One region of the Paenibacillus sp. J22P15 genome, then DNA from elsewhere that is predicted to be linked to it. Evidence: riboswitches for the same ligand, from Rfam matches in the RefSeq annotation. Region 1 holds a riboswitch; each other region holds the start of a gene.

What was found. Region 1 has a riboswitch for cobalamin ahead of AC0YN6_RS11325 (DUF4430 domain-containing protein). Riboswitches for the same ligand answer to the same signal wherever they lie in the genome.
Region 2: another riboswitch for cobalamin. It lies ahead of AC0YN6_RS10920 (S-layer homology domain-containing protein); the one in region 1 lies ahead of AC0YN6_RS11325 (DUF4430 domain-containing protein).
Region 3: another riboswitch for cobalamin. It lies ahead of metE (5-methyltetrahydropteroyltriglutamate--homocysteine S-methyltransferase); the one in region 1 lies ahead of AC0YN6_RS11325 (DUF4430 domain-containing protein).

What each region holds. Positions count from the first base shown of each region.
Region 1 is NZ_JBWDNT010000004.1:63,838-71,813, forward strand. Features, by position in the region: gene AC0YN6_RS11295 (GAF domain-containing sensor histidine kinase) at 1-894, shown strand, start outside; gene AC0YN6_RS11300 (response regulator) at 904-1,563, shown strand; gene AC0YN6_RS11305 (FMN-dependent NADH-azoreductase) at 1,725-2,351, shown strand; gene AC0YN6_RS11310 (TetR/AcrR family transcriptional regulator) at 2,548-3,099, shown strand; gene AC0YN6_RS11315 (DHA2 family efflux MFS transporter permease subunit) at 3,157-4,599, shown strand; gene AC0YN6_RS11320 (response regulator transcription factor) at 4,743-5,420, shown strand; cobalamin riboswitch at 5,574-5,773, shown strand; gene AC0YN6_RS11325 (DUF4430 domain-containing protein) at 5,949-6,722, shown strand; gene AC0YN6_RS11330 (energy-coupling factor transporter transmembrane component T) at 6,715-7,584, shown strand; gene AC0YN6_RS11335 (ABC transporter ATP-binding protein) at 7,575-7,976, shown strand, end outside.
Region 2 is NZ_JBWDNT010000003.1:557,690-565,665, reverse strand. Features, by position in the region: gene AC0YN6_RS10920 (S-layer homology domain-containing protein) at 1-2,932, opposite strand, end outside; cobalamin riboswitch at 3,083-3,283, opposite strand; gene AC0YN6_RS10915 (methyl-accepting chemotaxis protein) at 3,382-5,367, opposite strand; gene AC0YN6_RS10910 (DUF445 domain-containing protein) at 5,620-6,954, opposite strand; gene AC0YN6_RS10905 (DUF445 domain-containing protein) at 6,955-7,976, opposite strand, start outside.
Region 3 is NZ_JBWDNT010000003.1:220,838-228,813, reverse strand. Features, by position in the region: gene metE (5-methyltetrahydropteroyltriglutamate--homocysteine S-methyltransferase) at 1-1,264, opposite strand, end outside; cobalamin riboswitch at 1,414-1,607, opposite strand; gene kduD (2-dehydro-3-deoxy-D-gluconate 5-dehydrogenase KduD) at 1,907-2,662, opposite strand; gene AC0YN6_RS09400 (DeoR/GlpR family DNA-binding transcription regulator) at 2,667-3,461, opposite strand; gene kduI (5-dehydro-4-deoxy-D-glucuronate isomerase) at 3,487-4,317, opposite strand; gene AC0YN6_RS09390 (TVP38/TMEM64 family protein) at 4,540-5,148, opposite strand; partial or broken gene AC0YN6_RS09385 (HIT family hydrolase) at 5,293-5,397, opposite strand; gene AC0YN6_RS09380 (hypothetical protein) at 5,706-5,825, opposite strand; gene AC0YN6_RS09375 (helix-turn-helix domain-containing protein) at 5,840-6,028, shown strand; gene AC0YN6_RS09370 (dienelactone hydrolase family protein) at 6,063-7,091, opposite strand; gene AC0YN6_RS09365 (aspartate aminotransferase family protein) at 7,235-7,976, shown strand, end outside.

The sequences.
Region 1 (7,976 bases):
GTTAGTACAGCGTTTCATGAGAATCGTCTGGTCATCCAATCGAATTGTAATGAAGTATCCTGCTCATCTTTGCCGTCGATTGGTATTCCTCCATTCTCGTCAGCGGTTGCAATACCGCTTCGCATTAGAAGCCGTCCAATTGGAGTGCTGCTTATTAGCAGTCAGTTCAGCAATCAATTCGACGATTACTTGGAGGACTTTATGTATTCTCTAGGTGATCATTTTACGTTATGCGTCGAAAACTTGCGGATATACGAGCAGCGAAGGGAGCTCACTCGTATGGAAGAGAGAAATCGGATGGCTAGAGATCTACATGATTCGGTTATTCAGAAGGTGTTCTCTTTGTCCTTTCTTGCGAAAGGTGCCGAAACGGTGCTGGCAGGCAAAGAGCCAGTCGTTGAGCGATCACTTCAAGAGATCAGACAACTGTCGCAGGAAGCATTGAAGGAGATGAGAACGCTCATTTGGCAGCTGCGACCAGCTGGCCTCGAGCATGGATTACTTACCGCACTCAAACAATATGGTAAAAGCATGGGCTTAACGGTACATGAGCAGGTTGAGGGTGTGCGCGAGCTTCCTCGGGCAATTGAAGAGGCGCTATGGCGAATCGGGCAAGAAGCTTTGAATAATGTGAAGAAGCATGCGGATACGAATACAGTATATGTTCGGTTAGTGAAATCGGAGCTGTTCGCAAGCTTGGAAATTATGGATAAAGGCCGCGGATTTTCGCCAGGGAAACGCAAAGGGAAGCTTACAATGGGAATGCTAACGATGAGGGAACGAGCAGAGACGCTCGGCGGTGATTTATCCATTAAGAGTGAAAAGGGACTGCCCACAACAGTGACAGCTACAATACCGATTGCGACAGAGATGGAAATGTGGGAAGAGGAATGAGGAAACGCTTTGACGATAAAAATATTATTGGTTGATGATCATCAAATTGTTTTAAAAGGTATTTCTTTTTTTCTAAGCATGCAGCCGGATTTTGAACTGGTTGGAGAAGCGAATAACGGCAGGGAAGCGGTGGATAAAGCTGCGGAATTATTGCCTGATATTATATTGATGGACTTGAACATGCCGGTAATGGACGGTATTGAGGCGAGTAATCTTATTGCGCAGCAGCACCCGGAAATTAAAGTGCTTGTGCTGACAAGCTTCTCGGATCGCAGCCATATCGTTCCGGCGCTGCAGTCGGGAGCCATTGGCTACATGCTCAAGGATGTGGAACCTGATCAGCTTGCTGAAGCTATCCGCAGCGCTTACAAAGGCAATATTCAGCTGCATCCGGACATTTCAAATGCGCTTTTAGCTCAAGTGGCGCCGCAGTCTAATGCGATGAAAGAACATACGATAACGGAATTAAACGAAATTTTGACTCCGAGGGAGCTAGAGGTGCTGCAGCTGCTCACCAAAGGAATGAGTAACAAAGATATTGCTAATACACTGACTGTGGCTGAGAAAACCGTCAAAACACATGTGAGCAGCATTTTAAGTAAATTAGATTTAACAGACCGGACACAAGCTGCTTTGTACGCTGTGCAGTTAATGCGGGAAAACGAATGATTTTACAATCTAAGACTATAGTCGTAGGACTAGACCTCCGCCTTTGGCGGTTTTTTTATGTCGATTTTTCGGCCTATGTACCGATGATTGTTGAGCGAAAACTTTATACAATAAAGCTACTTACAAAAAGTAAACACAAACAACTTGGAGGGAAACATACAATGAGTACAGTATTATTTATTAAAGCAAATGACCGCGGAATTGAACAGGCAGTTAGCGTTAAGCTATATCAATCTTTTCTAGACAGCTTCAAAGCTAGTCACCCAGAAGACACTGTAGTTGAGCTTGATTTGTTTAACGAAGAGCTTCCTTACATGAACGCTGATATGATTAACGGTAACTACAAAGCAGCTAACGGTTATGAGCTAACACCAGAAGAGCAAGCTGCTGTAGCAGTATCCAGCAAATATATGGATCAATTCCTTGCTGCTGATAAAGTCGTTTTCGCATTCCCGCTTTGGAACTTCACCGTTCCTGCTGTTTTGCACACTTATATCGACTACCTATCACAAGCTGGCAAAACGTTCAAATATACAGCTGAAGGTCCAGTTGGCCTTGTAACGGACAAAAAAGTTGTATTGCTTACTGCACGCGGCGGCATCTATTCCGAAGGTCCTGCAGCATCTGTAGAAATGGCACACAACTTTATCCGTACAGTAATGGGCTTCTACGGTGTTACTGACCTTGAGAGCATTATCATTGAAGGTCATAACCAACTTCCAGCACAAGCGGAAGCAATTGTTGCAAAAGGTCTTGAGGAAGCAGCAGCAGCAGCTGTTAATTTCTAAACTAACCTATATAATAGCGAAGGCAGCCGGACATTCGTTCGGCTGTTTTTATTATGATTTTCAGCTTATTGGGTATAAAAAAAGGTTGACTTGATAAAGGGATTAATGTTTTAATCTTATAGTTGTTATATAGACCGATTGGTATAATAGAGGTGAGGGTGGATGTCAGAAAAATCAAATACACGCAGTGCGATACTTGAAACTGCAGCGAGACTTTTTTTTTACGAAAGGGTATCATGCAACGGGATTAAGCCAAATTATAAAGGAAAGCGACTGTCCAAAGGGCTCTCTTTATTATTATTTTCCGAATGGGAAAGAGGAGCTTGCACTGGAATGCATGTACGGTACCAAGGAGCTTGTTATTGACAAGTGGAGAAAAAAGTTTGCAGAGTTTGATGAGCCCTCTGAAGTGATACAGGCTTTCGTTCTAGATATGGCTGCGGACGCCGAGAAATACGATTATGCAGGTTATATGCCATTTAGCTTCTGGAAGACTGTGGAGACCTCGACGATTAGCGTTAAGCTGAAAGCTGCGGGACAAGGGGTATTCTCTGCATGGCAAAATCTCCTTTCAGAGAAACTCATACAGTCGGTTATGGAAGAAACGCGAGCAGGTGAGGTTGCAATCGTTATCGTTTCCCTATTGGAAGGAGCACTCATATTGGCTCTAACTCACCGAGACACGCAACCGCTATTAACCTCAGCAAAATGTATACCTTACATCATTCATAAGTGTCCTTCTCTTTGAGAAGTCATGAATATAGGTTAGACAGAAAATAGGAGAGTGGAAAGCTTGCAAGCAACTATGACAGCATCAAAGCAAGATACGGGTCAGCAATATAAAGTAATCCCCATCATGATTTCATTATTACTAAGTGGATTTATAGGTATGTTTAGTGAAACGGCGTTAAATGTAGCACTTAGTGATTTAATTCGCGTCTTCGACATAACGGCGCCAACCGTGCAATGGTTAACAACGGGATACCTGTTGACGCTCGGTATTTTAGTTCCGGTATCAGGGTTGTTGCTGCAGTGGTTCTCGACAAGACAGCTATTTATTGCGGCAGTAAGCTTCTCTATATTGGGTACACTGGTAGCAGCACTCGCTCCAAACTTTGAAGTGCTTATGACCGCGCGTGTTATACAAGCTATAGGTACAGCGCTTTTGCTACCCCTTATGTTTAATACGATCCTTATTATTTTCCCTGCTGAGAAGCGGGGAGCAGCGATGGGTGTTATCGGTCTCGTTATTATGGTAGCGCCTGCTGTAGGCCCAACGATTGCAGGACTCTTAATAGAGAATATGACATGGAACTGGATTTTCTGGTTGTCACTTCCGTTTCTTATTATTGCACTTTTGTTCGGTATTATGTTTATGCAAAATGTATCAACGATAACGAAGCCGAAAATTGATATCTTATCACTTCTCTTCTCTACACTCGGCTTTGGCGGCATTGTGTTTGCCTTCAGCAGCGCAGGTGAAGGTGAAGGTGGATGGGGCAGTACAAAAGTAATTGCTACAATGGTTGTCGGTATTGTATCACTCGTTATTTTTGCAATTCGTCAATTGACGATGAAACAGCCTATGATGAATTTACGGGCATTTAAGCATCCTATGTTTGTTGTAGGAACACTGATGGTATTTATTTGTATGATGGTCATTTTATCATCCATGCTCGTTCTTCCAATGTATTTGATTAGCGGTCTTGGACTTAGCGCGCTGACAGCAGGTCTCATTATGCTGCCGGGTGGACTTATTAACGGAATCATGTCTCCGATCATGGGAAGCCTGTTTGATAAATTTGGTCCTAAATGGCTTGTAATTCCAGGACTTGTCATCGTTGCTGCTACACTCTGGTTCTTCTCAGGTATAACGACAGCATCGACTATTACATTGATTATTGTACTTCACTCTTGCTTGATGATTGGTATTTCTATGGTATGGATGCCCTCGCAGACAAATGGTCTTAACCAGCTGCCTCGCGAGCTGTACCCGGATGGTACTGCGATTATGAATACGTTGCAGCAGGTTGCCGGCGCTATCGGCACAGCGGTTGCTGTAAGCATAATGACCTCAGGCATGACCAGCTTTATGAAGGATGCAGCCGATCCATCTGATCCTGCCAATGCACCGCTTGCATTGACAGCCGGCATTCAGAATGCATTTATTTTCGCGATGGTCGTTGCGATTATTGGCTTGATCGTTGCTTTCTTCATTAAACGGGTTCATGTGAGCAAGCAGCACTAATTGAAATAAATAAATGAGACAGCCTCTTGATTGATGAGGCTGTCTTTTTTAAAATTAACGATTGACGATGAGAAATATTATCAATTACAATGGTTGAAATCATGCTATAGACAAGCATAGCGATATCAAAGGCGGATCAATCCATGAAAAAGGTGTTACTAATTGAAGATGAGAAAAATTTAGCGCGATTTATCGAGCTTGAACTGCGTCACGAATCGTTTGCGACAGCTGTCGCTTTTGATGGAAATAGCGGTCTGGAGCTTGCACTGCGAGAAGAATGGGATGTCATTTTGTTGGATCTTATGCTGCCGGGCATGGACGGTCTTGAGGTTTGTCGTCGCATCCGTGAAACGAAAGCTACGCCGATTATTATGCTAACTGCAAGAGATAGTGTGACTGATCGAGTAACGGGCCTAGATAGCGGTGCAGATGACTATATTCCAAAGCCATTTGCGATTGAAGAGCTGCTCGCTCGGCTTCGCGTTGTATTTAGGCGTCAGGAGAAAATTACCTTGGAGCAGCGATCGGTTTTGGCATTTGGCGAGTTAAGTGTTGATTTAGATGCTAGAGTCGTAAGCAAAGGCGAGCACATTATCGAGCTGACGAAGCGGGAATATGGCCTGCTGCTCGCTTTTATGGAAAACCCTAACCGAGTACTTTCTCGGGAAATGCTGCTTGATAAAGTGTGGGGGTACGATGCAGCAGTTGATACCAACGTAGTTGATGTTTATGTGAGATATTTACGCAACAAGATTGATGCCCCAGAAGAAACGAGCTGTATTCAGACGCTTCGAGGCATTGGGTATGTGATGAAGAAATGAGCAAGCTGCGCGTATGGTTTTCCCGTATTCCGATTAAGTGGAAACTGACATTATTCCAAATACGAGTCGTCTCGCCGCTGCCATTAGCGATCGAATCATTCAAATCCCGTATAGACAAACCCCTGTTATCTCGATATGATTGATTAAATAATCGAATACAAGTGTAAAAAAGGTGCAAACAAACCATGCTTTCGTTTGCTTAATAGGGAAGTCCGGTACTATTCCGGCGCGGTCCCGCCACTGTATGTGAAGAGTGCTTCTCTCCAAATGCCACTGTCCGCTCGTAGGATGGGAAGGCTGGGGAAGCGCGTTGACGCACGAGCCAGGAAACCTGCCTTTTTTATTTTGTTTCTCATTCTTCGGGGGGTAAGAATGTGGAGGCGTAATCGTTTTGCAGAACGCATCATATATTTTATTTATGTGCCGCAGCTATTCTTTCATTCGACTTGCAGATCCCCTTACATTAAGGGGGTCTTTTTTTATTTATTAAGTTTTGTGATTAGGACGAAAAGGAGTAGAAAAGGGACGATGGAAATGAACGCAAAAAGATGGCTGCTTAGCTTATTAACTTTACTAATGGTTATCGGTATAATATCAGGCTGTTCTAGTCCGGGTCAAAACGTTAATAATCAAGCCAATAATAAGCAATCTGGCCATCAAGTGCTAGAGGGAAATGAAACGACTGATGAAAGTGCGGAGCAGTCCTCGGTTGTGACTCCATCGGCAGCGCCTGTCGGGTCGGAGCCGATTAGCGGTGGTGAAAATCAAGATAAGGATAAAGACAAGGCAACACAGCCACCAGCTGATAAACAAGCAGCATCTTCACCGAAGCCAAAGCCTACGAATGTGCCGAAGTTGGATGATCCGATTTCGAAGCCGACGGTTAAGCCGAGCAAGGTGGAAGAGTCTGCTTCACCGAAGCCTTCAGCGCCTGCTGAAACGCCGCAGCCTGCACAGACGGTCACGATTTCTATTGTCGCAGACAAGGAGACAGGCACCGTTCTCGCACCAACAGCAGTTGAGATCAAGAAGGATGATACCGTCCTTGAGGTATTGAAGAAAATTACACGAAAAAACAAAATACAGATGGAGTATAAAGGGGCAAAGGCTGGCGCTTATATTGAAGGAATCGATAATATATATGAATTCGATTTTGGCGCTAAGAGCGGATGGATGTATAAAGTGAACGGCGAGTTTCCGAACAAAAGTGCGGGGGCTTACGAGCTTAAGGAAGGCGACGTCATTGAATGGATTTATACGATAGATCTAGGCGAGGATATAGGAGCTAAATTCGATGAATAGCGCCTTTAGTTCCGTACATCCGGTTACAAGCTTCAGCTATTATGCAGGTGTTATTTTATTCAGCATGCTATTATTTCATCCTGCTTTCTTAGTGACTTCACTTGCGGTAATTGTCGTTATTATTGTCATTCATGGCGAAGGGAAGCGGCTGCTGAAGCTGCTTCCCTATTATGCTCTAATGGGCGGCTCTGTTGCTATTCTTAACCCTTTATTTTCTCATCGAGGACGACATATTTTATTTTATTTCATGGACCAACCGATCACGCTGGAAGCGATTTTGTACGGCGTTACGATGATGCTTTCTTTATTATGTATTTTGTTTGCATTTGTATCGTTTCAAAAAATAGTTACGACGGAAAAATGGATGTATTTATTTTCAAGGATCGCACCGAGAATATCGCTGTTGACCTCAATGTCGATTCGCTTCGTGCCGCTCTTCTTGCGGAGGTTGAGCCAAATTACGACTATTCAACGGACAAAAGGTGTCACGATACTTGAGGGCAGTTTAAGGAAGCGGAGTAAGGACGGTATGCTGCTCGTTCGGGTGTTGCTGACATGGTCATTGGAGGAAGCGTTGCAGACAGCGGATTCGATGAAGGCAAGAGGATATGGCGCTGCTAAGCGAAGCTCCTACGTTATTTATCATATGGACCGAAGAGACTGGTATGTCCTAGCGTTCTTGGCGGCAATGGCAATTGTGTGCATTTGGGGCTGGTTTCAAGGGTTTGGAGTACTTACTATTTATCCGCGTCTAGAAACGATGCAGTTTCATAGAGGTGAAGGTATTGCATATGCAAGTTATTGTGCTTTTCTGCTGACGCCAGTCGCACTTGAAGAAATGGAGAGAAGATCATGGAAATAATACATGTGGATGAATTGTCATTCCATTATCCGGATTCAACGGCTGCAGCGCTCGACAACATTACGTTAAACGTGAATCAAGGCGATTTCGTTGTGTTATGCGGGTCATCCGGCAGCGGGAAAACGACGCTGCTTCGACATTTAAAGCAAGAGTCACAGCCAACGGGCAAACGTTCCGGTTCTGTTTTCTTTAATGGGATCAGGCTGGAAGAGCTATCCCCCATTGCTGCGGCAGAGCAGATTGGGATGGTATTCCAAAATCCAGAAAATCAAATTGTGATGGATCAGGTATGGCATGAGCTCGCTTTTTCAATGGAAAATGTCGGTTATGATCAATCGGTTATGCGTAAACGACTTGCCGAAATGAGCCATTTCTTCGGGCTGGATGAGCTG
Region 2 (7,976 bases), on a different contig from region 1:
CATCAGCAAGACCTTTCAGTCTAACGAGAACGGCAGCCATTTCTTGTCTCGTTATCGGTTGATTTGGAGCAAAGGAGGTCGCGGTTACACCAGACATCAATCCTTTTTCCTTTGCTGCTCCAACATAACCGTAATACCAATCCTGCTCGTTCACATCTTTAAATCCTGCATCCGTAAGCAACGGCTTTTCTCCTGCATACTTCACGATCAATGCAGCAAATTCCGCACGAGTTAACTGACGCTTAGGCTCGAATTTTGGATTGTCTGTGCTCGTGCCCTGCATGAAGCCTAATGCAGTTGCTTTCGTTACAGCTTCAAGCGCCCAGCTAGAAATTTTATCAGCATCGGTATATTTAGGTGTTGAAGGATCTGGCTTCACTTCTGGCCCTGTTCCCGGAAGCCCTCCGCCTGATCCTGGTCCACCTGGTATAGGAACCCCAAGGTCAGCACCACCATCCTTCGTATATTGCCAGCGAAGCACATCACCTTTTTTCAATACATATGAACCTGCGCTGTAGTTAGGGAAAACACCATTAACGGAATACATCCAGCCGCTAACGTCGCCATGATCACGCTCAGCAAGTCCGCCAATCGCTTTCACGTAGATGCTTGATTCTGAGCCTGTATAGTCGATTGAAATACCTTTTTCATCAAGAGCACGTTTGATGGCGGTGAAGGCCGTGTCACCTGCTTTAAGTGTTACAGCATATGGAGCAACAATATCCCCGGCATTTATCGACCGTTTTTCAACGGATAATTTAATCGTATCTGCATCTGGAATAGTTCCGCCGCCATCGCCGCCACCTGTCAATGCTGCAGTTGTGTAAGCTAGAAACTCAGTGAAATGTTTCGTTTTAATAACAAGATTTCCGTTATCGTTATAGGCATAAACCTCGTCAGTACGTACCGACGAATCTGGATACTTCTTAATCGCAGTAAATTTGCCCGCTTGATCAACGAAGCCGGCTTCCTTATCGCCTTGTCCTTTTAGGGTAAGGATAACATGTTGATTGAATTGTATTTTTTCGTTGCCGCCTGCTTGAATTCGAACTGCGATTGCATCCACTTTCTTATTATCTGCAGACAAAGCGGTATTCAGCTTAGAAGTTAGGCCGCTATCATCTGTGCTTAAGTTTTTTGGAAGCTGAAGCTTGTTATCCCATGTCGATGTAACAGTTGTATTCGCTGGAATGTCCAGTGTAGTTGTGCCGCGTATAGCCGTTACCTTTGGCAATGCAGTTGATGGGAATGTAACAATGATATTATTCGTGATCGGTGCATCACTTGCTGCTCCGAGTGAAACAACCGTTTCATTCTTATTAATATCAATTGTTTGATCCGCTGTATCACTCACTTCGCGTGGAATTACAACAGAAATTGGATCACTTTCTTTGTTGCCTACTAACGCAGCGCCTAACGCTTGAATCGTAATTGCTCCGCCTGTTGCTGTTCCTTCGAAAGAAATCGTTACTGTATTCTTATCTTGAACTAATGAAGCTACTTTCAGCTCCGTATTCCCTGTATCAATTGTCCAGTTTTCGATTTTGTTCGCTGCATTAGTGAACTCATCGCCAACAAGATTTACATCAATCGTTGGATTAGCAGCACCGTTCTCAATTGTTAATTGCGTAGAAAGAGCCGGATATCTGCTGTAATAGAAGCGGACAACATCATTTTCCTTAAGCTCGTAATCACCTGCACCTACATTTGGCGCAGTTCCATTAACCTCGAACATCCAGCCATCCCAGCCGCCAAAATAACCCGCTTCCTGTCCAGCAATACCTTGGACATAAGGACCATAACTGCTTTCTACGATATTATAGGAGATCGGTGGAGCTGCTGTAGTAAGCGCCTTTTTAAGTGCATCGAGAGCAGTCACAGGCTCGTTATTTTGTTTTAGTTCAACGGTTTTCTGTTCATAAATGCTCTGTGAAATGCCATCGACCTTAACCTTTACATTAACAGAAGTAGGCAGTTTAATTTCACCAATACGATACCATACTGATTTCTGATATTTAATATCAAGTAGAGCAATTAGTGCTTGCTCCGTGGCCATACCTATACCAATATTGCCATAATTAATATTCCATTTAAAAGAACCGTCTCCAATTTCGAACATTTGGTAGGAATTCAGAACCGTCTTATCATTAAAGGTCCATTCATTGGATAATACATCCTCATTTATAGCTGTCAAACCCGATACAACAGCAGACATAGTGTTGGAGTTGTCTCCAAAAACAACTTGTTCTTTGTTTAATGCGATTCCTTTCAAGTAAGCTTTGACTCTAACAATTGCTTGTTGAACAGCGCTATCGCTCTGGTAGTTTCCAAGAGCGAGCAGAGCCATTCCCGTAGAATCTGCGTCATACCCGATTTTCCCATTAGACTCCTTGCCTAATATATAATTCAATGCCTTATTCTTGGCAGTTGCATCCCAGCCGCCAACATCACTTCCAAGCTTTTCGCCCGTGTCGAGTGCAAGCATCGCCCACACATGTTTGTATATTCCACCAATTTCTCCGGTATCTGTATTTTGCTGCGCTGCCAGCTCCGCATAAAGATTTCGATCCGTTTCCCACGCATGCGCAGGGTCTTCACCCATAGCGAGCAATCCAAATATATAGCGGATATGAGTTGTGTCGTAATCATCAGGCTTCAGCCCAGGATCCACGGTCTTCCAACTAGGCAGCTTCCAACTGCCATCCTGCAAATTTTCTCCCGCACCCCATAGGCCAACAATTTCCCACCAAGAACCCAAGGTCCAATTTCTATTTTTATAATATTGAACCGTCTTATCGATCATTCCTGTTAATGAAGCATTCGCAGAATGATCTGCCGCTTTACCTACTTGAGGTAAAAATAAAGTAAACAACAATACAAAACTTAAAATAGCAGGCAAGCTCTTTTTCATAAATCTCTTCAATGTAAGCAATGTTTTCTCTCCCTTTTTCTCATTTCTAGCAACAAAAAAACATCTTTCCGTTTGTGGAAAGATGTTTGGGCTGACACGTGTGCAAGAAAGCATAGGAATCCACCTACTGCTGAAGCACGAATAAACATCCCCCTCCCATCCTCGTGAGAAATATAGAGCGCTCCTATGGCAGGTCTCCTGGCTTCGCTTCATTGCTAGACTATCTCCTTCCCGTCACAATTGGACAGTGGATAACATGATAGTCAGCTCAGCGATACAGTGGCGGGACCGCGTCGGACTTTGACCGAACTTCCCTATTAAGCTGCTTGTGAATAAACCATTCACGGCAGCACCATATTAGCTATTCTATGAAATTGTAAATGCTTGATTTGTGCATTGTAACAAATTTGAATGGATTAGACAAAGGTTCTGTACGTTTTTCTTTCAGTTGTGAATTTCACAGCTGTATTCTAATCGATTTTAAATCTCTTAATAGACCGCTGAAGCTCCTCCGAAAGCTCATTTACGGACGATGCAAGCTGCAGCGTCTCCGCAGCAAGCTGATTCTGGCGTTCGGTATCTACTGCCGATTGAGCAGCATGGTTTGAAGTATCCTTGGCTACTTGTGCCATCGTCTCGACTGAGGCACTTACTTCTTCGCTGCCTGCCGCCATCTCCTCTGTTGAAGCCGACACGTCCTCGATTTGTGATGCAACCTTGCTGGACTCCTTCCATATGGTATCAAAAGACTCCTTCAGCTTATGAACAATGTGCAAGCCTTGCTCCATTTCTTGCTCACCCGTATTTACTGCGCTGACGGCGTTATTTGTTAACGCAAGCACATCATCAATCGTTTCTGCAATTTGACCAGCATGAGCCGAAGCCTGCTCCGCCAGCTTTCTAATCTCACTCGATACAACCGCAAACCCTCGACCATATTCTCCTGCGTGAGCTGCCTCGATCGCAGCATTGAGAGCGAGCAAATTTGTTTGATTAGCAATAGCAGCTATTGTGCCTGCCATTTCTTGAATTTCTGAAGAGCGCTCATTTAGCTGGCCGATCACTCGTGATATCGAAGCAGTTGCCGCGCCTAGTCGTTCCATTTGACCCACAGCATGATCAACCTTCGAATAACCTTGCTCCGCTGCAATCAGCATGTCGCCGGATGCTTCTGACATTACGCTTGAAGAATAGGCAATTCTTCCAACACTCGTCGCCATATCCTCCATTGACCTAGCCGCCTCAACTGCTCCATCCGCTTGGTTTCCAGCGCCTGCTGCCATCTCATTTACGGATGAAGCAAGCTGAGAAGCAAGCTCTCTGCTCTGCTTTGAACCAACCCCAAGCCTGCCCGCAAAATCTGAGACCGAAGCTGCATTGTTACGAATGGTCCGCATCAAGCTTTGCATATGGGCGATAAAATGATTGATTTCTTCTCCCAAACGAGTAATTTCATCATTACCTTTGTTTTCGATTCGGTAAGTGAGATCCGCTTCGCTGGAATTGAGATTGACAGAAGCGTGGACGATTTTACGAAGCTTTCTTCCCACCATGAATTGTGACAGGAAAAATAAAACGACTAATACTACTGCCATTAATCCGCCAAATTGCATCATTACTTTCGTTCTTTCAGCTGCAATCAGCGCATCTTCCTTTTCTTTCGATAATGCGACACGTACGGCTCCCCAATGCTTGCCATCAATCATTAAAGGATAGGAAATATCCCACGCTTCCACCGTTTTCCCGTCAATAAGCCGGTTATATTTCTGCAAAAATATATCGTCCTCATTTGTGTTCTTGGCAGCATTGTAGCCCGTTTCATCATTAAAAATCCGATTGGCTCGATAATTTTGGCTTAATAAGCCTACATCTCCCCAAGCATCCGCAGATTGTTCTCCTACAGCGCTATAAACACTGTTATGCGTTGCAATATAGCCAGTGAATGATGGATTGTCTGAGTAGGCCGTCGCCATTGCATAAATAACATTATCATCAGTCATAAAACTATCCATAATGCCTTGCCAGCGTTCATCCGTATAGCGATCATATGCACTATCATATTTCAGCTCGTATTGATAGAGCGGAATAGATTCCCCATTGTACAAAACCGCAGTTTTCTCCGCGTAGGTTGAGTCCTGCCGCCTTTTCTCAGCCACCTCCGTGCTTAACGGATTTACAGTCAATTTATCGTTAAAAAAAATTTGTTTAAGTTTTCCACTATCCCATTTCGTTCCATCCTGAAACACGATGCCCGTGCTCAAGTCCTGCTCGGTTACATTCTCAAGGGTGCGGGCTAAAGATAAAGCAAGATCGCGACCTTTATCGCGGAGCCGCTCTTCTATTACTATACGTGCAGCGTTCCATTCATAAACTAATATCACACTTACGATTACAGCTAATGCAACAGCCATCACTAGCATAAATTTATTCGTTAACGAGCGTAATCCCATCTTCATCTTTCCAGCCCCCATTGTTAATTAAGCTATATTAAACCATTTTAACTAAATTGTTATGCGTTTTAAATCTATTAGATCAAAACTCCTTAATAAATACATATTTATATAATTATTTTTTTAAATTTTTACATTAATAATCATACAAAATACCTAGCCTAACCCTCATTTATTTCATATCAAGCATAGAAAAAAAATCACCCTGCTGCCGCATACAAAGCGACATAGAGTGATTTCGAGGACAGCTGCTTCTCATTACAACAAATTCAAAAGCGGTTCATACACGCCATATAGCAAAATATAAAATGCCGCACCTAGTGCCGCACCGATATATGCTCCATTCAAACGAATACGCTGTAAATCAGTCTCGACTTTGCTTTCGATAAAATGTACAAGCTTCTGCTCGGTGAAGCTGTCGAGTGTCTTGCGAACGATGATCCCAATAATCGCATGTTCCGTATCGATCATCTTATGAACAAACTTTTGCACATATTGCTCCAGCCAGCCCTTTGTTTCATCATTTGCCTTGAACCATTCCCAATAAGATAAAATAAACTGATTGATCAGTTCTTTAATATCCGATTTATTAACGGAATGTTTCTGCTGTACTGCAAGCTGCAATCCCGGTTCACTAACTAGCAGCTGTCTCAAATTACCTAATAACGCTTCAATGGAGGGCAGCAATGAGATTTTCTCGATGACTTCATCTCTCCACTCATTAACAGCAGCCGATACGTCCTCGCGATTTTGCAAATTATCCGCCAGCTGCAATACCATTTCCTCAAGTAAAACGCGAAGCTCATGCTGAGGATTACGCAAATCATTAATAAGCAGCTGCAAATCGTCAAATAACACATTTGCAGCATCGTCGAGATTTAGCGCATTCGTTGATTCTGCGACTTCTACTGCCATTTTCTTGAGCCACTTAGAGAAAATGCTTCCTTGGTTAACGAACTTTTCTTTTTCCTTTCCAAGCAGCTCTCGAATAACGACCTTCGTTTGTTCATCTGCTGCACGAACCGCTGCAAACTCAACGATTTGACTGATCCAGCTTTGGAAATTACCTTTGCTCATAACCCACTTGAGCGCCTTGCCAGCGTAAGGAGACAAACTGACCTTTCCTAAGCTTTTTCGAGCTCTCTCATCTAAAAGAATAGAAAGCCCTTTAATGTCCAGCTTAACAAGCAGTCCCGATACCAGCTTCCAGCCCTGCTCCGCAAGCATACCGCTTGGACGCCGGTCGATCCATGAAATACCGATCTCCACAAGCGAAATTTGCTTCACCTTATCTTTTAATAAATCCTTGCTAAGCAACTGCTGCTCGACCATATTCGCGACGCCTTCAATCAGCTTATCTCGGTTTTTGGGAATAATCGCAGTATGCGGAATCCACTTCCATCCAAAAGGATGGCGGAACAACACCGTTACAGCGAATAAATCCGCCAATGCTCCTACAAGTCCTGCTTCCGTCGTGTAAAGCAACATTCGAGTCCACCACTGATCTGGGAAGACATATAAACAACAGGCTGCAATAATGAACAAGGCGGCGAGCAGTATTAAGCTGCGGTTTGCTTTTTTTCTCATAGCCATTTAAGCAAGCCCTCCAATCCAAAAAGTCGCTAGATGAAGGACAACGCCAATCATTGCACCGACTCCGATTCCATTTATTCGAATATATTGCAAGTCACGTCCCGCTTTATCTTTAACGAGCTCGATAAGCTCTTCCTCCGAGAAGCTGTTCAGCTTGTCGGTTACCATATGGCCAATGTAAGAATGCTTATTTTCCATCCACTTCAGCACGGTCGACTTCACGTATTGATCAAGTCGTGTAAGCAGCTCTGTATTTCCTTCAACAAAGTTTATGCCTTCGCGTACTTTGTCTTTGATCCATGGATAGCGAACCTGCTGCCCTTCCGCGTTCTCTGCCGCTGTAATCCGAATGGACTCTAGTCCTCGCTGTATGAAAGCATCCAACTTAAGATCATCCTTTATCGAATTAAGCAGACTTGTTTTGCCCTCTTCTATCTTGTTCCGCAATGATTCGTCCGTACGAAGCCTCATTACAAACTGCTCGATATAAGCTTTAATTTGCTTGCGCTGCGGATGCTCTTCGTAATGGAATTTCTGTAAAAAAGAAACCAGCCATTCCTGCAATCTTCCGCTAATATTCGCTGATTCCAGCCCAGCGGTGAAATCAATCAGTTTTCTTCTAAACTTATCACCCTCATAGGAACGAATGGCAGAATTCACAATTTGATCAATGACAGCGCCAAACGGTGCTGATTTTACAATTTTTATAAGCTCCGGAATAATAAACTCGATGATGCGATCATCGTAACCGTTCTTGATTGTCCAATCGCCGGCATCGGCAGCAATATCCCCAACAGGTATGGCATCGGCATGCTCAAGCAGGAAGGTCTGTACGGTTCTAGCCAGCTCCTGCAAATCAATCGTCGTAATTACATCGTCAGCCACCTGCTGCAAAATGTCATTCACGCCTTCTTCGCCGCCATGCTGCTTCAAATAAGTAACGAGAACGTCTGCGATGTTGTATTCGTCCAGCCTTTCCCTGATGTTCGGGATGGTCAGCAGTTCATTTTGAACCATCTGAA
Region 3 (7,976 bases), on a different contig from region 1:
GCCTTTCAGCAAATGGCTTTTGTCTCGTTGACGGATGAGCAGCAACTGCTGCTGCATCTGCCGCTTGACGATTGCGGGCAGGAGAAACAGATAGATTATAAATTTGCTCGCCGTTTAGCTTGAGCTCCTGTGCGCGTAATTGTGCTGTTTCAGAATCAGCTGCATCCGCTGCTTCGCTCAGCCATACGATCTCATCCAGCTTCTCTTCTGCGAATGCCAGCGCATCACGCAGCTCAGCTGGCAGATTTGTTTCATTTTTTGCCGTTACAGGTACGTGCAGCAGACTGCTCGATGACTGAACGATAATACGATCCGCGGGAATAACTGCAGTAATTTTTTGCAACAGCGCAAGCTTTTGTTTGTAGTCCGAGCGCCAAATGTTGCGGCCGTCTACAAGTCCGATACCGGCAAGCTTATCCTGCGGGAAACCGAATTGCTCAAGTGATTTCAGGTTGTTTTCTAACCCGTGTACGAAATCCAACCCGATCGCCTGTACTGGAAGCGCGACTACAGCTTCATAATGCTCTACCGCTTCGAAATACGTTTGAAGCAAAATGTTAAGTGTTGGCGCAGCTTCATTCAGCTTGGCATAAATCGATTGTATCAATTTAATCTCATCCTCCGTTACGGAAGTAACAAGGATTGGCTCGTCGATTTGCACCCACTGTACGCCTTCTTGCTCAAGCTCCTTAAGAATCTGTGCATACAACGGTACAAACTGCTCAACCAGCTGCGGAAGATGCTTAGCGTCATAGCCCTTCGAGAGCTTGAGGAATGTGTATGGCCCAATAATAACCGGTTTCCCTTCAATACCTAGTTTTTCTTTTGCTTCACGGTATGCAAGCAGCGGACGGTTCTCTGTTAAGACCGGAGCAGCGCCAGCAAGCTCAGGAACGATATAGTGATAGTTTGTATTGAACCATTTTGTCATTTCACAAGCCTGTGCTTCCTGTGTGCCTCTAGCCATTGCATAGTAGGTCTTTACTGGAACAGGTCCGCCTTTATAGTCAAAGCGGTCTGGAACGAGGCCAAACATCGCCGAAGTATCCAGCATTTGATCATATAACGTAAAATCATTAACAGGAATAATCGATATCCCTTTATCCTTTTGCAGCTTCAGATTATTCAGCCGAATACCTTCGAGCGTTTTTAGAAATACTGCTTCTTCCAAATCACCTTTCCAAAAAGCTTCGAGTGCTTTTTTCCATTCCCGATTTTCCCCGATACGCGGATATCCCAATACACTGTTTTGTAGTTTACTCATGTCTATAATTCCTCCTAATAAATGTAATAAAAATGAAATGAATGCGCAAAAAGGGCGTCATTACCTTAAAGTAGCAAAGGTAAAGACGCCCGTCGTTTAATTAAACAGCGGTCCTGTCTTTAACACCTCCCTATCTCCCGTAGGTAAAAGCAGTGTCGTTCAAATAGGCAGGTCTCCTGGCTCCAGTATCATCATCGTAAGCTTACCTTCCCAATCGGTTAAGATCAGTGGCATTCACGCTTAGACTCCTCTGTTACAGTGGCGGGACCGCGCCGGTGTTACACCGGACTTCCCTTTTAAGCTCAAGCTTTGGGGCAAGAGCACCTATTTCCACTTATTTCAGTTATTGATCGCTTTTTTCTAGCAATACGAATAACTATACACTCTAACTAATAAATATACAATACTGTGCATAAAAATGTTTCTTATGCAAACGAACAGAAAATCTTATATAACTCCACAACCGCTTTTAGCATGTAATAATACTACTAATCTACTAGTCTCGACACAATTCAGACTAAACGGATGTAGAAACTGTATTATACAATTACGGACAAATAAAATCTACCTCATATAAAAAAAGAGCTCTCCCATCGCAACTTATACTACGAAGGAAAAGCTCTTTCGATGTTGGTGCTGAGCTTACCTAACCAACCAGCCGCCGTCTACAGCCATAATGTGGCCATTCATATAATCGGAGGCTGAAGATGCCAAGAATACTGCCGGACCAATGAGATCCTCCGACGTTCCCCAGCGTCCTGCCGGGATGCGCTGCAATATTTGAGCACTGCGTACTGGATCCTCGCGAAGCGCTTCTGTATTATCTGTACTCATATAGCCTGGAGCAATCGCGTTCACTTGCAAACCTTTGCCAGCCCACTCGCTAGCTAACGCTTTAGTAAGCCCTGCAACCGCATGTTTGCTGGATGTATAGCCAGGAACGTTAATTCCACCTTGGAAAGTAAGCATGGATGCAATATTAATAATTTTGCCGGAGCCCTGCTCGATCATATGTTTTCCAGCAAGCTGGGACAGAAGAAATACCGAATTTAAGTTAACGTCAAGTACAGCCTGCCAGTCCTCATAGCTGTGCTCAGCTGCTGGTGTACGACGAATAATACCAGCGTTGTTAACCAATATATCGATGCGTCCCAGTTCATCTACTGTGCGCTCAATGATACCTGCAAGCTTCGTTCGGTCAGAAATATCCGCCTGAATCGTAATGGCTTTACGTCCGAGCGCTCTTACCGCTGCTGCTGTTTTGTCAGCAGGTGTTTGGTTCGTAACAAGCGCCACATCGGCACCCGCCTCAGCTAGTCCAAGCGCAATCGCTTCTCCAAGTCCGCGTCCTGCGCCTGTAACGACAGCCGTTTTTCCTGTCAAATCAAACAAACCCATTGGTTCAAGTCCTCCCTCTTGGACGCTTTCCGCTATCAGTAAGCGCCGCTTTCATCATCTTAATATTTAGTGACTCATACTTTGCCGCTATGTCTGAATCAATGCCATCGTCTGTAATGATATAATCAACTTCATTCAACTCGGCGAACGTAATTAGTGCTCCCTTATCGAATTTGTTATGATCAGCTAAACAGTACACGATCTTGGCATTATCCATATAAAGCTTTTTCAACTTCGCCAATTCCTCTGTAAATATAGTAAGTCCATATTCCAGATGAATGCCGGTTGTGGAAAGAAACAGCTTATGGACATTCAAACGTTTAATCCAATCCTGCGATTCCGCGCCAATCAATAAATTATTATGTCGATAGCCTCCGGGAATAACGAGCCTGACTTGATCCTTAGCGGTTAGTTCACGGATGATAAGCAAATCATTTGTGAGCACTGTAACAGGCATATTAGGCAGACGCTTTGCCATCTCCAGCGTTGTGCTTCCCGCATCAAGCGCAATAATATCATTAGGCTCGATACAGGAGAGCGCTAAAGCAGCAATTGCCGACTTCTCCCTTTGATGCTTGCTATTCGGGAATTGCAGCGGGTAGAGACTATCCTCGCCTTCCTGCTCAAGCACAGCCCCGCCATGGGTCCGTTTGAGCAATCCCTTCTCTTCAAGCTTCTCAAGGTCCTCGCGAACCGTTTTCTCTGTTACCTGGAACAGCTCGCTTAGCTCTGATACCTTAACAGCTCCAAGCTGCTCCAATTTATCTATAATCTTACGATGCCGTTCGGCAGCCAGCATAGTGCACCTCCTGTAGCGAATATTTCTATTTTAGCTCGCTTGCAGGTACTGCGTCCATGTCTGTAAATGTATAGTTCTCGCCAGCCATCGACCAGCAGAATGTATAATTGCTAGTTCCAACACCGGAGTGGATCGACCATGGCGGCGAGATGATTGCTTGCTCGTTAGCAACAACAAGATGTCTCGTCTGTGACGGCTCGCCCATCATATGGAATACACGAGCATCGTCATTCATATCGAAGTACAAGTATGCTTCCATGCGGCGATCATGCACGTGCGAAGGCATCGTATTCCAAACGCTTCCTGTTTTCAAGCTAGTTACACCAAGCATCAACTGGCAGCTTTGAATGCCATCTGCATGAATATATTTGTAAAGTACGCGCTCATTTGAAGTTTCTTGTGAGCCAAGATGGGACGGATTCGCTTCCTCCACCGTCATTTTGCGTGTAGCGATTTCTTTATGCGCAAGTGCGGAACAGAAATACAGCTTAGCAGGGTTCGCTTTATCAACGCTTGACAACAAAACTTCACGTTTACCTTTACCAACATAAAGCACTTCAAGCTTGCTTAGCTCATATACCTCGCCATCCACGGAAATGGACGCAGGTCCGCCAATGTTCAAGAAACCGACTTCACGGCGCTCCAAGAAATATTCTGTTTTCAGTGTTGCTGCATCCTCAAGCAGAATAGCTTCGTTTACAGGCACTGCTCCGCCAACGATCATGCGGTCATAATGCGTATATGTCATTTTGATTTGATCCTGCTCAAACAGACTCTCAATCAAAAACTCACTGCGTAGACGTTCCGTATCATATTGCTTTACATCGGTAGGGTTTGTAGTATGGCGTACTTCCATTGGTTAAAAGCCTCCTAAGTTTTTTTAGCGTAAAACATGCCTCGCGGGCTTACGCTTATGTTTGTTAATGTTCGTTTTTATAATATCACACATTTACGAACATAAACAGTACATTTTAAACATTATCTTTTCATACATTTATCGTTTGAGAGATGATCAGTATAAAAAAAAGACCTCAATACGCATCATCTGCGAAGAGGTCGTTCATGATTTCAGTGTCATCTATTGGAGCTTCCAGCGGCGATACACATAAATGGACAACATCAAAAACAGTCCGTATACCCCAATCGTGACTAATAAATTTCTCGGGTCGGTCATGAGAGAATCACCTATTATGGCGAACAATAGCATCGCCGGGATTTTGCCGATTGATGAGGCTAAAGCATAAACGGTAAAGGACACTCGGCTTAATGCCGAATACATATTGACCGCTATGGAAGGAATGAACGGTATAAGGCGAGCGAACATAATCGTTAGGAACGCATTCCGTTCAAACATCGCTGTCAACTTGCCGATGCTTTGATAACGGTAGAGAATCTTCATCCCCCATTCCTGATAGCCATATCTGATAAACAGAAACATAACGATCGAAGCTGTCGCTGAGCCTGTCCATGTAACTGCCGCGCCTAACACAGGACCAAGTGCAGCACCGATGAGTCCTCCGATAACGGGATATGGGATGACTGGAAATAGCGCTACCAGTGTCGCCATTAAGGCGACCAGCGGGATATTGTCAGCTTGCTGGAACCAAGTCAGTATTTCATCACCGTAATGATAAATGAGAAAAGCAATAATGCCATATATAGCGGCTAAGCCTATTTTTTTGAGCATGAGTGTACTCCTGAATAGTAGTTGAAACTAGCTTATCATTGTTGAAGGGGAATACGCCCCAAGCATTGTGTCGATTTAGCGATAACCAATGTTCAGTCCTGCATGCACCATATTCGGATTGTACTTGAGCGGCGACCTTTTTGACCTAGCATGGTGATAGGCAAGTACATTCTCCGTCTCGATTACCTTCTGTACAGAAGTTCGACCGCTCAATACTTCATCACAATAAAAATCTTCAGACACTCGCATATTGATAAACTGCCAGTACTCCGCTATCTCCGCCTACATTGCACTTTGTGCAATAGAATTCTCATTCAGAAGCAGCTCCCGCAGCTACGTTGCAGTTTATGCAGTAGAAATCACCATTTTCAGCTTGGTAGTCGGATTTCAGGCTAATTCTATTGCATTTCTGCAACGTAGCCATGCTCTCCGAGTATCATGTCAGGTTTCTAGTGTACTTTCTGCAACGTAGCGGAGAGGAGCATCATCTCCTATCGATACTTTTGAGACGGCCTCATGATTTTATAAGCTTAATTATCGTGTGAAAGATCACGAGTTTATACCCTTTCCTTCACCCATACTGCCATCTCGCCTTTGCCGCGATTGACCCATGCATAATAAGGAATGAAAGTAACATTCTCCTGTTTAAGAATCGTATCTGCATTCGAGCGGTACAACTGCGTGCCCCAGTATGACGCCTATCGATTATTTGTCCAAGTATCGGCTTGAGCAAGCCAAGCTGCTGCTGCTCAAAACAGAGTGGCCAATCGCAGAAATTGCCCAATACGTTGGATTCGAAAACGTCCCTTACTTCTCTAATTACTTTACGCAGCAAATAGGATTGCCTCCAACCAAATTTCGTAAGCAATATATGACGTAAGAGAGATAATAACGATTAGATGTCGGATGATTTTTTAAGAGGATAATGTCCGTTTCAACCAATCATATGCAAGTCGGCCGCTTATTTCATGTGATCCCGGGAATATATCGATTTCCACCTTATCCCAAGCGGCTTCAGCTTCGTAGATCGATTGAATCTCAGTTGAAGCTTTACGAAATCCAGCCACAGGAAAAATAGGATCGCGCTCACCCGATTCGAGAAATAGCGGACGCGGAGCAATTAACCCAATCAGCTCCGGCAACTCCGCATGAACGAGTAAGTTAGGTATGAAGTTATCAATACAATGCTGCACAGCAAAGAGGCTGTCCTTAATTGTATTTGTAAAACCCGTCAAAACTATCGCTTTGATTCGAGCCTCAAGTACAGCAGCAACAAAACCGATCAATGCGCCGCCTGAGAAACCCATTAGTCCAATTCGGCTCGAATCGACTTCAGGTCGTGATGCCAAATAGTGAAAAGCTTTCAACGCTTCGGTTACTCGAAGGCCCGTGAGTGTCTTTCCTAGCATCATAAGCTGTGTCGCCAAACTGTAACAGGAGCTTGGAGCAGACGGGTCAAGAGCAAGATCCGAATGAAGCCTTCGCTCGCCGAAGCCGATCATGTCAGGCGCGATTACGACCATCCCTCGCTTAACCAGCTGCACGGCAAAATGCTGATGAATACCTGGCTCGGCTTCATCTTGTGAGCCGTCTTGCTGCAAGCCTACGATTTCCCGGCTGCCGTAACCATGACCATGAAGCGCGAGCACACTAGGCAGCGGCCCCTTCCTATCGTCAGGAATAAGTACATATGCTGCAAAGGTGAGTCCCGGTGTTGCCGACAGTTCTACTCTCTCTCGAACGTATCCATCACATTGGACACGTTCCAGCAGCTTAGCAGCATATTCAGAATTAGGCTCGAAATGTCCGATCAGCTCCCGCAGCGCAGCTTTTAACTTCGGTCTGCGCTCGTTGCGAAGCTCGCGCATAGAGCGACTTTGATGCCGACTAACCGCATCCTCATAAAGGTTTTCTAAATAAGAATCTCCATTCCACATCATCATCTCTCCCGCCTCATCTACGTATTATTTTTAGAATATTGAACCCGTTATCATTACGCGGAAAGTCCTCAGTTTGTTTATTGTATTTTTATTCTCTTTGTTGTATATTTATACAATGCAATGAATAACCGGGGAGGTACATGTTCATGATTCAAACAGAAAACGCTATGACAGCCGAACTGTTGGGAAAAGCAGAGAAATCGGTTTTATACACAGCAGCACGTCCAAATATCGTAATGGAACGCGGCGAAGGGATGCACCTGTGGGACACAGAAGGAAAAAAATATTTAGATTTTGTCGGCGGCTGGGCGGTTGCAAGCTTAGGACATTCTCCTGCTGCCTTGCAGCAAGCGTTGGCGCGTCAAGCATCACAGTTAGTCCATGCCAGCCCGGGCTACTACAATCGACCTATGATCGAATTCGCCGAGCTGCTGACCAGTGTCAGCGGGATGGATAAAGTTTTTTTTGCAAGCAGCGGGGCAGAAGCTAATGAGAGCGCGATAAAGCTGGCAAGAAAGCACGGTACAGTCCATATGAATGGCGCTTACGAAATTATTACGCTAACGAACAGCTTTCATGGCCGCTCGCTCGCGACGATGTCTGCCACAGGAAAGGAGAAATGGAAAGAGCTGTTCTCACCCAAGGTGGAAGGCTTCAAGCATGTGCCGATCAATGACCTAGATGCTTGTTTCGCAGCGGTAACCAACCAAACCTGTGCCATCATGCTTGAGCTTGTGCAGGGCGAAGGCGGTGTTCATTCCGTCGATGAGTCGTATTTATTTGGGCTTCGCAAAATATGCGATATGTACGGAATGCTTCTCATCTTTGATGAAATTCAGACTGGGATGGGCAGAACGGGCAAGCTCTTCGCTTTTGAACATTACGGAA